3 regions of the Skermanella mucosa genome follow, and region 1 is predicted to be linked to each of the others. Evidence: predicted binding sites of a transcription regulator. Region 1 holds the regulator's gene; each other region holds the start of a gene.
The links. The regulator HrcA, encoded in region 1, represses chaperone genes, less so after heat shock. The targets are predictions, from matches to a motif close to GTTAGCACTCNCCNNNGGNGAGTGCTAAC.
Positions count from the first base shown of each region.

Region 2: the regulator HrcA is predicted to act here: its motif matches at 1,627-1,655, upstream of JL100_RS12135 (co-chaperone GroES).
Region 3: the regulator HrcA is predicted to act here: its motif matches at 1,436-1,464, upstream of groES (co-chaperone GroES).

Region 1 is NZ_CP086106.1:6,243,303-6,246,578, forward strand. Features, by position in the region: gene rph (ribonuclease PH) at 1-402, opposite strand, end outside; gene hrcA (heat-inducible transcriptional repressor HrcA) at 644-1,678, shown strand; gene grpE (nucleotide exchange factor GrpE) at 1,750-2,385, shown strand; gene JL100_RS29030 (hypothetical protein) at 2,698-3,081, shown strand.
Region 2 is NZ_CP086106.1:2,668,427-2,671,702, forward strand. Features, by position in the region: gene groL (chaperonin GroEL) at 1-1,241, opposite strand, end outside; gene JL100_RS12135 (co-chaperone GroES) at 1,279-1,566, opposite strand; gene hflX (GTPase HflX) at 1,817-3,124, opposite strand; gene hfq (RNA chaperone Hfq) at 3,156-3,276, opposite strand, start outside.
Region 3 is NZ_CP086106.1:2,497,980-2,501,255, forward strand. Features, by position in the region: gene rapZ (RNase adapter RapZ) at 1-360, opposite strand, end outside; gene JL100_RS11330 (HPr kinase/phosphorylase) at 357-800, opposite strand; gene JL100_RS11335 (usg protein) at 962-1,225, opposite strand; gene groES (co-chaperone GroES) at 1,561-1,875, shown strand; gene groL (chaperonin GroEL) at 1,940-3,276, shown strand, end outside.

The sequences.
Region 1 (3,276 bases):
GTAGCTGCCGGTGATCGCCGCCGTGCGGGTGCCGCCGTCAGCCTGGATCACGTCGCAGTCGACCTTGATCTGGGTCTCGCCCATGCCGGACCGGTTGGTGACCGCGCGGAGCGAGCGGCCGATCAGGCGCTGGATCTCCTGCGTGCGGCCGGACTGCCGGCCCTTGGCCGCCTCTCGGTCGGTGCGGCTGCCGGTGGAGCGGGGCAGCATGCCGTACTCCGCGGTGACCCAGCCCAGCCCGGTGTTGCGCAGGAACGGCGGGACCCGCTCGTCCACGCTGGCGGTGCACAGCACGTGGGTGTCGCCGAACCGGACGAGGCAGGAACCCTCGGCATATTTCGAGAAGCCCGGTTCCAGGCTGATCTGACGCAGGGCGTCGGGAAGGCGGCCGGAGGGGCGCATGGTGCTGTGTCCCGTGAAATAGGTGTGGATGCGGAGGGGCAAGCTAGCCGCTCGCCGGCCCCCCGTCCAGTGCGGTCCGGCCCGCCGCCGGCCCGCACTGGACGGGGGCCGGACCGGGACCGCCGGGGCGCCCCGGTTGATTCGCGGCAAGGCCCTGACTACATTGCAGGTCCGGCCAGGACGGCCGGGAGCAACCGGCTGGGAGGCCGCACACCGTGCCGTCAGCGTCGTCGAAGCTCATATGATCAGCGAACTGAACCAGCGCTCGCGAGACATCTTCCGCACCATCGTCGATGCCTACGTGGAAACGGGCGAGCCGATCGGCTCCCGCACCATCTCCCGCCGGCTCGGCATTTCCCTGTCGCCGGCGACGATCCGCAACGTCATGGCCGACCTGGAAGACTTAGGCTTGCTCTACGCCCCCCACACCTCGGCCGGCCGCCTTCCGACGGAGGCGGGGCTGCGCCTGTTCGTCCACGGCCTGCTGGAACTGGGCCGCCTGTCCGACCAGGAGCGGGAAAGCATCGACGCCAAGTGTGCGACATCGGGCCGCAGCCTGCCCGACGTGCTGGCCGAGGCGTCGTCCATGCTGTCCGGCCTGTCCAGCTGCGCCGGGCTGGTGCTGGCGCCCAAGACCGACCGGGCGCTGAAGCATATCGAGTTCGTCAACCTGGCGCCCGGCCGCGCCCTGGTGGTCCTGGTGACCGAGGACGGGCTGGTCGAGAACCGGGTGGTCGAGGTGCCGCTGGGCATGCCGGCCTCGACCCTCCAGACCGCGTCCAACTACCTCAACGCCCGGCTGATCGGCCGCACCCTGGACGAGGCCAAGACCGCCGTCGTGCGGGAGATCGACGAGCAGCGCACCCAGCTCGACGAGCTGTCGTCGCGGGTGGTGGAAGCCGGGCTGGCGACCTGGGCCGGCTCCGGCTCGACCGGCCACCTGATCGTGCGCGGCCAGGCGAAACTGCTTGACGACGTGACCGCGCTTTCCGATCTGGAGCGCATCCGCGCCCTGTTCGAGGCGCTGGAGACCAAGGAGGCGATGCTCCGCCTGCTCGACGCCGCCAACAAGGCGGAGGGCGTGCAGATCTTCATCGGCGCGGAGAACACCCTGTTCAGCCACGCCGGCTGTTCGATGATCATCGCCCCCTACCAGGACAGCCGCGAGCAGATCGTCGGCGCGATCGGCGTGATCGGTCCGACCCGGATCAATTACGCGCGGATCATCCCCATGGTGGATTACACCGCCAAGGTGATCGGCCGCCTGCTCGGCTGACCCCCCGGCTTCCGGAGTTCTCCCGGAATTCATCGCAACCCATTCATCGAGCCACGAACCGAGTATTTGCCATGAACGAACCCCAGAAGAAGCCCAACGAGGCCGACGCCGACACGGTTACCGCTCCCGACGCACCCGAAACCGCCGCGGCGCCCGGTGAGGAAGCCGCAGGTTCGGACGGCCAGGGCGACACCCAGGGCGGAGATCGGGTCGCGGCGCTGGAGGCCGAGGTCGCCGGCCTGAAGGATCAGCTCCTGCGCACCCTGGCCGAGACGGAGAACATCCGCCGCCGCGCCCAGCGCGAGCGCGAGGACACCGCCAAGTACGCGGTCAGCAGCTTCGCCAAGGAACTCCTGGCGGTCGCCGACAACCTGCGCCGGGCGGTCGACGCCGTTCCCGCCGAGCAGCGCGAGCAGGATGACGTGATGAAGAACCTGCTGGTCGGCATCGAGGCGACCGAGCGCCAGCTCCACGCCGCGTTCGACCGCGGCGGCATCAAGAAGATGGAAGCCCTGGGCGAGCAGTTCGATCCCAACTTCCACCAGGTGGTGTTCGAGGTCGAGAACACCGGCAAGCCCGGCGGCACCATCGTCCAGGTCCTCCAGGACGGCTACACCATCCATGGCCGCCTGCTGCGCGAAGCCATGGTCGGCGCCGCCAAGCGCGGTGCCGACGAGCCGGTCAGCCGGGTCGACACCCAGGCCTGACCGGCTTCCGTCCGGCACCACGACAAGGTCGTTCCTCCGTGGGTCGGCCTCGGCCGAAGGCCGACGCCGACTCCGTGGCCGGAGTCTTGATGCAGAATGTCGGCGTTCGCCCTAATGGGCGAAGGCCGGCCTGCCTTCTTGAATATCCCGCCTTTTCCGATTACCGTTAGTCGCAGCTGGGGAACTTCCTGGTCAGGTCAGGATGTGAGTAGCAGAGGAATAGAATGTCTGATTGGGCTGAAATGGCTGCGTTGCAATTAAACGGCGATATAAGATAATTATAGACTACAATTAGTATAAGGTAAATGAGCCATGGCAAGCGTAATTCTCACAGGGCAAGCCGTAAGCGATATCAAAAGCCTCTACAACCATCTCAAAAGTATACATGGGAGGGATGCCTCAAATTACATTACATTGAATATAAAAAGTTTAATGGAGCATGTGTCAGAAAGGAGACAATTGCATAAGTTTGATAAATATAAAGATGATAACGTGTTTATTTACATTACTCAAAAGAAAGATGGCGGGAGAAATCACTACTTTAGAATGGTTGGAAATGACATTGAGCTATTACATGTATCTAGTCATTTGCTTGGGATGGAAAAAGTTATAGAGTCAATAAATGTGGGAAGATCAAACGGCATAAGCGGTCATTCTATAACAACCCTCCTCAAGAGTCTCGATGATCTAGAATGACTGGAAAACATGTGTTTCCCGACAGGGATGGGCGACAGATAGCCTGACCGTCCCAAAGCGCCAGAAACGCAGCCGGAAATCCTTGTCGGATTGATCGGCTGTACGGAAACCATCCCGCTGGGATTTTGCGTACAGCTATCCCGGTCCAATCGGACTTTCGGTTCCGCTGCTACCCGAACCCCAGGTCCCACGGCG
Region 2 (3,276 bases), 2.8 Mb from region 1:
CCCGAAACGACGCCTTCCTCGACCGCGGCGCGGGTCGCGTGCATCGCGTCGTCGACGCGGTCCTTGCGCTCCTTCACCTCGATCTCGGTGGCGCCGCCGACGCGGATCACCGCGACGCCGCCGGCCAGCTTGGCCAGCCGCTCCTGCAGCTTCTCACGGTCGTAGTCGCTGGTGGTCTCATCGATCTGACGACGGATCTGGGTGCAGCGGGCCTCGATGTCGGCACCGGCGCCGGCGCCGTCGACGATCGTGGTCTCTTCCTTGGTGATCAGCACGCGCTTGGCGGTGCCGAGCATCTCCAGGCTCACGTTCTCGAGCTTGATGCCGAGATCCTCGCTGACGACCTGGCCGCCGGTCAGGATAGCCATGTCCTCGAGCATCGCCTTGCGGCGGTCACCGAAGCCCGGAGCCTTCACCGCAGCGACCTTCAGGCCACCACGCAGCTTGTTGACCACCAGGGTGGCCAGGACCTCGCCCTCGACGTCCTCGGCGACGATCAGGAGCGGACGGCCGCTCTGGACGACGGACTCGAGGACCGGCAGCATCGCCTGAAGACCGGAGAGCTTCTTCTCGTGCAGGAGAATGAAGGGATTCTCCAGCTCGGTGGTCATCTTCTCGGCGTTGGTGACGAAGTAGGGGCTGAGATAGCCGCGGTCGAACTGCATGCCCTCGACCACTTCCAGCTCGGTCTCCAGCGACTTCGCCTCTTCGACGGTGATGACACCCTCGTTGCCGACCTTCTCCATGGCGCGGGCGATCATCTCGCCGATCTCGCGCTCGCCGTTGGCCGAGATCGTGCCGACCTGGGCGATCTCAGCGTTGGTGTTGATCTTCTTGGAGGAGGCCTTGACGGAATTGACGACGGCTTCCACCGCCAGGTCGATGCCGCGCTTCAGGTCCATCGGGTTCATGCCGGCCGCGACCGACTTGACGCCCTCGCGGACGATCGCCTGGGCCAGGACCGTCGCGGTGGTGGTGCCGTCGCCGGCCAGGTCGTTGGTCTTGCTGGCGACCTCGCGCACCATCTGCGCGCCCATGTTCTCGAACTTGTCGGACAGCTCGATTTCCTTGGCGACCGTCACGCCGTCCTTGGTGATGCGCGGTGCGCCGAAGCTCTTCTCCAGCACCACGTTGCGGCCCTTCGGGCCGAGCGTCACCTTGACGGCGTCGGCCAGAATGTCCACGCCGCGCAGCATGCGGGTGCGGGCGTCGACCGAAAACTTAACTTCCTTGGCAGCCATGCCCTGGATCTCCTATATGGCGGTTGACGCGGGGTTTTTACTCGAGGACGCCCATCAGGTCGGACTCACGCATGATCAGCAGCGTGTCGCCCTCGATCTTGACCTCGGTACCGGACCACTTGCCGTACAGCACCTTGTCGCCCGCCTTGACGTCGAGCGCGGTGACCTTGCCGTCCTCGCCGCGGGCACCGGGGCCGACGGCGACGACTTCGCCCTGCATCGGCTTTTCCTTGGCGGTGTCCGGAATGATGATGCCGCCGGCAGTCTTGTTTTCCTGCTCGGTCGGCTTCACGACGACGCGATCATGCAAAGGCCTGAACTTCATGGGATCTCTCCGAGATGTCTGTCGCCGGCCTTGGTGCCGGCTGTGTTGTCAGCGCTGGGTGTTAGCACTCAAGGCCAGGGAGTGCCAGCCGTATAGCGGCAGATCTCCCCGCCGTCAAGCATTTCACCCCGGCAGATGGGGTCTCGCCTCTTTTGCGCCAGGGGTCGCGGCGCGTTTTCCCGGGGCAAAATGAAGGCCGGCACCCTGGAAGGCGCCGGCCCGGAGATTTCCGCACGCGAACGGATATGCGTCAGGTGGCGGGATGGTAATCGTATCGTCGCTCGAAACGGGCGAGGTCGGCAGGATCCAGGGCGATCTGGAGATGGGCGAAGGACTCGTCGTCCCGCCGCTCCAGCACGTCCCCGCGCTGGTAGAGCCAGGCCAGCGCCGCCCCGTCGTCGATCCGGACGGCCAGCTCGACGGTCTGCCGGTCCATCGTCATATGACGGTCGAGGAGCGCGAACAGCTCCGGTAGCCCCTCGCCGGTCAGGGCCGAGACCGCCTGCATATGGTCATTCCGCGCGGCCTGGGCGAGCAGGGCGTTCCGCGTCGCGGCGTCGAGCAGGTCGATCTTGTTCAGCACCTCCACCACCCGTCCGTCCTGGGACGGATCGATGTCGAGGTCGCGCAGCACCGCTTCCACGTCGGCCTTCTGGGCCTCCGAATCCGGATGGGCGATGTCGCGGACGTGCAGGACGATGTCGGCGGCCTGCACCTCCTCCAGGGTCGCCCGGAAGGCTGCGACGAGGTGGGTCGGCAGGTCGGAGATGAACCCCACCGTGTCGGACAGGATCACCTTGCGGCCGGTCGGCAGCTCTATCCCGCGCATTGTCGGGTCGAGCGTCGCGAACAACAGGTTCTTGGCGAACACGTCGGCGCCGGCCATCCTGTTGAACAGCGACGATTTGCCGGCGTTGGTGTAGCCGACCAGGGCCACCACAGGATAGGGCACCCTGTCCCGCGCCTTGCGGTGCAGGTCCCGGGTCCGCCGGACCTCGTCCAGCTCGCGCTTCAGCTTGATGATGCGGTCGCCGATCAGGCGGCGGTCGATCTCGAGCTGGCTCTCGCCGGGTCCGCCCAGGAAGCCGAAACCGCCGCGCTGGCGCTCCAGGTGGGTCCAGGACCGGACCAGCCGCGATCGCTGGTAGCTGAGCGCGGCAAGTTCCACCTGCAGTTGCCCTTCGCGGGTCCTCGCCCGGGCTCCGAAGATTTCCAGGATCAAGCCGGTGCGGTCGATGACCTTTGCGTGAAGCCCGCGTTCCAGGTTGCGCTGCTGGACGGGCGACAGTGCGTGGTCCATCACGACCAGGTCGATCGGTTCCCCCCGCTCCTCGGCGTCGCGGATGAGGCCGGCGAAATGCTCCACCGTGCCCGATCCGAGCAAGGTCGAGGGCTGGGGCCGGTTGACCTTGACGGCTTCGGCGTGGGCGACATCCAATTCGATCGCGGCAGCCAGCCCGACGGCTTCGTCGAGGCGAGCTTCCGGGCTGCGCATGCCATCGTCGATCTTGGCTTCGCGCAGGATCGGATGGATCACGAGGGCGCGGCCGGTGCCCATGGCGGACCGGCCGGTGCCCTGATCGGGTGCGTTAGGTACCTTCACCTTCCTTGGGCGGTTCGAAAAGTTGAATAGGATGGGCAGGCATCACGGTCGAGATTGCATGCTTGTAGACCAGTTGGCTATGCGCATCGCGTCGCAGCAGGACGGAG
Region 3 (3,276 bases), 2.7 Mb from region 1:
GGTGTACCGACGCTGCAGGATCTCGTCGGCGCACTCCAGGAAGATCAGCCGCACCGCAAGGTCCGGCCGGGCGGCCAACGCCTCGATCCGCGCCATCAGCGCGTCGGAACTGAAGTGCCGCGTCCGGGCGTCAACCGTGATGGCTATGGGCCGAGACAACAGGTCGCCCTGCTCGACCAGCGCGTCGACCATGTTCATCGGCAGATTGTCCACCGCCTCGTAGCCGAGATCTTCGAGGCACTTGAGGGCGGTGGAAAGGCCGGCGCCCGACATCCCGGTGACGATCGCGACGGCGCGTGGCTTTGGCGGGTCCTGGGAGAACTCGCCGGGAACCGTCCCCTCGGAAACTGGCATCGTCATGGGCGTTCCGGAACAGGCTCGAGTGCCCCCGCCTTGAGGCGCGCGGCGGCGAGCCTCACCTTGGCCGGCGTCGAAGCGTGGAAGGGGGCGAGGGCCACCCGGCGAATCGGGCGGTCCAGAAGCGGGCAGGTCTCGACCTCGGGCAGGCGCTCGATCCGGTCGTCATCGCCGAGATCGACGACGAGCCCGACCGGAGCGGCCCGGACGGCATCGACGGGCAGGATGCCGATTCCCCGAACCTCCAGCAGTCCGGCAAGCGGCTTGGGCGCCCTGGCCATCACGCGGCCCGCCGCATCCAGGCTCAACTCGACCTGGTCATCGGCGACCAGACGCGCGCCGCCATCGATCAGGCGCAGAGCCAGATCGGACTTGCCGCTGCCGGAGGGTCCCCGCAACAGGACCCCGAAGCCCGACAGCGCTACGCACGTGCCGTAAATCATTAACATGGTCTGGGGAGGTTGCTGTGCCCGCGTCCCGCTGTCAATGCTCAGCCGCTGGAATAAATAGCTCTTTCGGGATTTGCAATGCGATTTCGATCGGTCCGGCCGTGCGGTCGGAAGCGCCGCCGCGTCCGGTTCCGGCGCGGCGGCGCTTCGAGGGTTCAATGAAGCTTCAGTTCCGCATCGACGAAGCGGCATTCGCCCGGCTTTATCAGGGAATTTGACGCCACCTTCACGGAGTGGAGCTTGCCATCCAGCTCGCGTTCCCAGAACGTCAGGAACTTGCGCAGCACGGGGTAGCGGGGAGCTATGTCCAGGTCCTGCCAGATGTAGCTTTGCAGCAGACCCGGATGGTCCGGCATGTGGTACAGGATCTCGGCGACGGTCAGGCGATAGTCACGCAGCTGAAGACTCAAACTTGCCATGCAGATCTCCTCCGTGGTTGCGACCGGTGGGACTCCCGACATCTTGGTCTTGGCCTGAGTGTGGCCTTGGACAATTTCCCTGGCAAGCGAAATCAGCCTTTATAATCAGTAAGTTAGCAGCCGATTGCGGTGGCTGCTGCCAAGCCGGCGAACGGCCTCGAAAAAATCCGCAAAAACCCTCTTGAAACGAAATCCGGCTTCAATTAGCTAGTTGGCACTTCTCGGGCGAGAGTGCTAACAGCGCGCGGCGCGGCATCCTCGGCCGGGGTTCATTGATCCCATGTCTTGAGGGCCGGCACGACCGGCCCGGTTCTGAATTTGGAGGAGATTCCGCGATGAAGTTCCGTCCTCTGCATGACCGCGTGGTGGTTCGCCGGGTGGAGCAGGAAAGCAAGACCGCCGGCGGCATCATCATCCCGGATACGGCCAAGGAGAAGCCGCAGGAAGGCGAAGTGATCGCCGTAGGCCCCGGCGCCCGGGACGAGAGCGGCAAGGTCCATGCGCTCGACGTCAAGGCCGGCGACCGCGTCCTGTTCGGCAAATGGTCGGGCACCGAGGTCAAGATCGACGGCGTGGACTACCTGATCATGAAGGAATCGGATCTGCTGGGCGTGCTCGAAGCAGCACCCGCCACCGCCAAGGCCGCCTGACCGGCGCCGCCTCATCCGGACTTAACATTTCCAGCCTCAACATTTCCAATCAGGGTTTACGGACATGGCTGCCAAGGAAGTCAAGTTCAGCATCGACGCGCGCAACAAGATGCTGCGCGGCGTGGACATTCTGGCCGACGCCGTCAAGGTGACGCTGGGCCCGAAGGGCCGCAACGTGGTGCTGGAGAAGAGCTTCGGCGCTCCGCGCATCACCAAGGACGGCGTCACGGTCGCCAAGGACATCGAGCTGTCCGACAAGTTCGAGAACATGGGCGCGCAGATGGTGCGCGAGGTCGCCAGCAAGACCAACGACCTGGCCGGCGACGGCACCACCACCGCGACGGTCCTGGCCCAGGCGATCGTCCGCGAGGGCGTCAAGTCGGTCGCGGCCGGCATGAACCCGATGGACCTGAAGCGCGGCATCGACCTGGCGGTGGAAGCCGTGGTCGAGGCGGTCAAGGCCTCCTCCAAGAAGATCAACACCAACGCCGAGGTGGCCCAGGTCGGCACGATCTCGGCCAACGGCGAGCGCGAGATCGGCGAGATGATCGCCCGCGCCATGGAGAAGGTCGGCAACGAGGGTGTCATCACCGTCGAAGAGGCGAAGTCGCTGGAGACCGAGCTGGAAGTGGTCGAGGGCATGCAGTTCGACCGCGGCTATCTCAGCCCCTACTTCGTCACCAACGCCGACAAGATGCAGGCGGAGTTGGAGAACCCCTACATCCTCCTGCACGAGAAGAAGCTCTCCGGCCTCCAGGCCCTGCTTCCGGTCCTCGAGTCCGTCGTTCAGAGCGGTCGTCCGCTGGTGATCGTCGCCGAGGACGTCGAGGGCGAGGCGCTGGCCACACTGGTGGTCAACAAGCTGCGCGGCGGCCTGAAGATCGCCGCGGTCAAGGCCCCGGGCTTCGGTGACCGCCGCAAGGCGATGCTGGAGGACATGGCCATCCTGACCGGCGGCCAAGTCATCAGCGAAGACCTCGGCATCAAGCTGGAGAACGTGACGATCGACATGCTCGGCACCGCCAAGCGCGTCGTCATCACCAAGGAGAACACCACGATCGTGGACGGCGCCGGGTCGAAGGACGACATCAACGCCCGCTGCACCCAGATCCGCCAGCAGATCGAGGAGACCACCAGCGACTATGACCGCGAGAAGCTGCAGGAGCGGCTGGCCAAGCTGGCCGGCGGCGTCGCGGTGATCCGCGTCGGCGGCGCCACCGAGGTCGAGGTGAAGGAGCGCAAGGACCGCGTCGACGACGCGATGCACGCGACCCGCGCGGCGGTCGAGGAAGGCATCGTCGCCGGGGGCGGCGTGGCCCTGCTGTACGCTACCAAGGCGCTCGACGCGATCAAGCCGGCCAACGACGACCAGCGGGTCGGCGTCGAGATCATCCGCCGCGC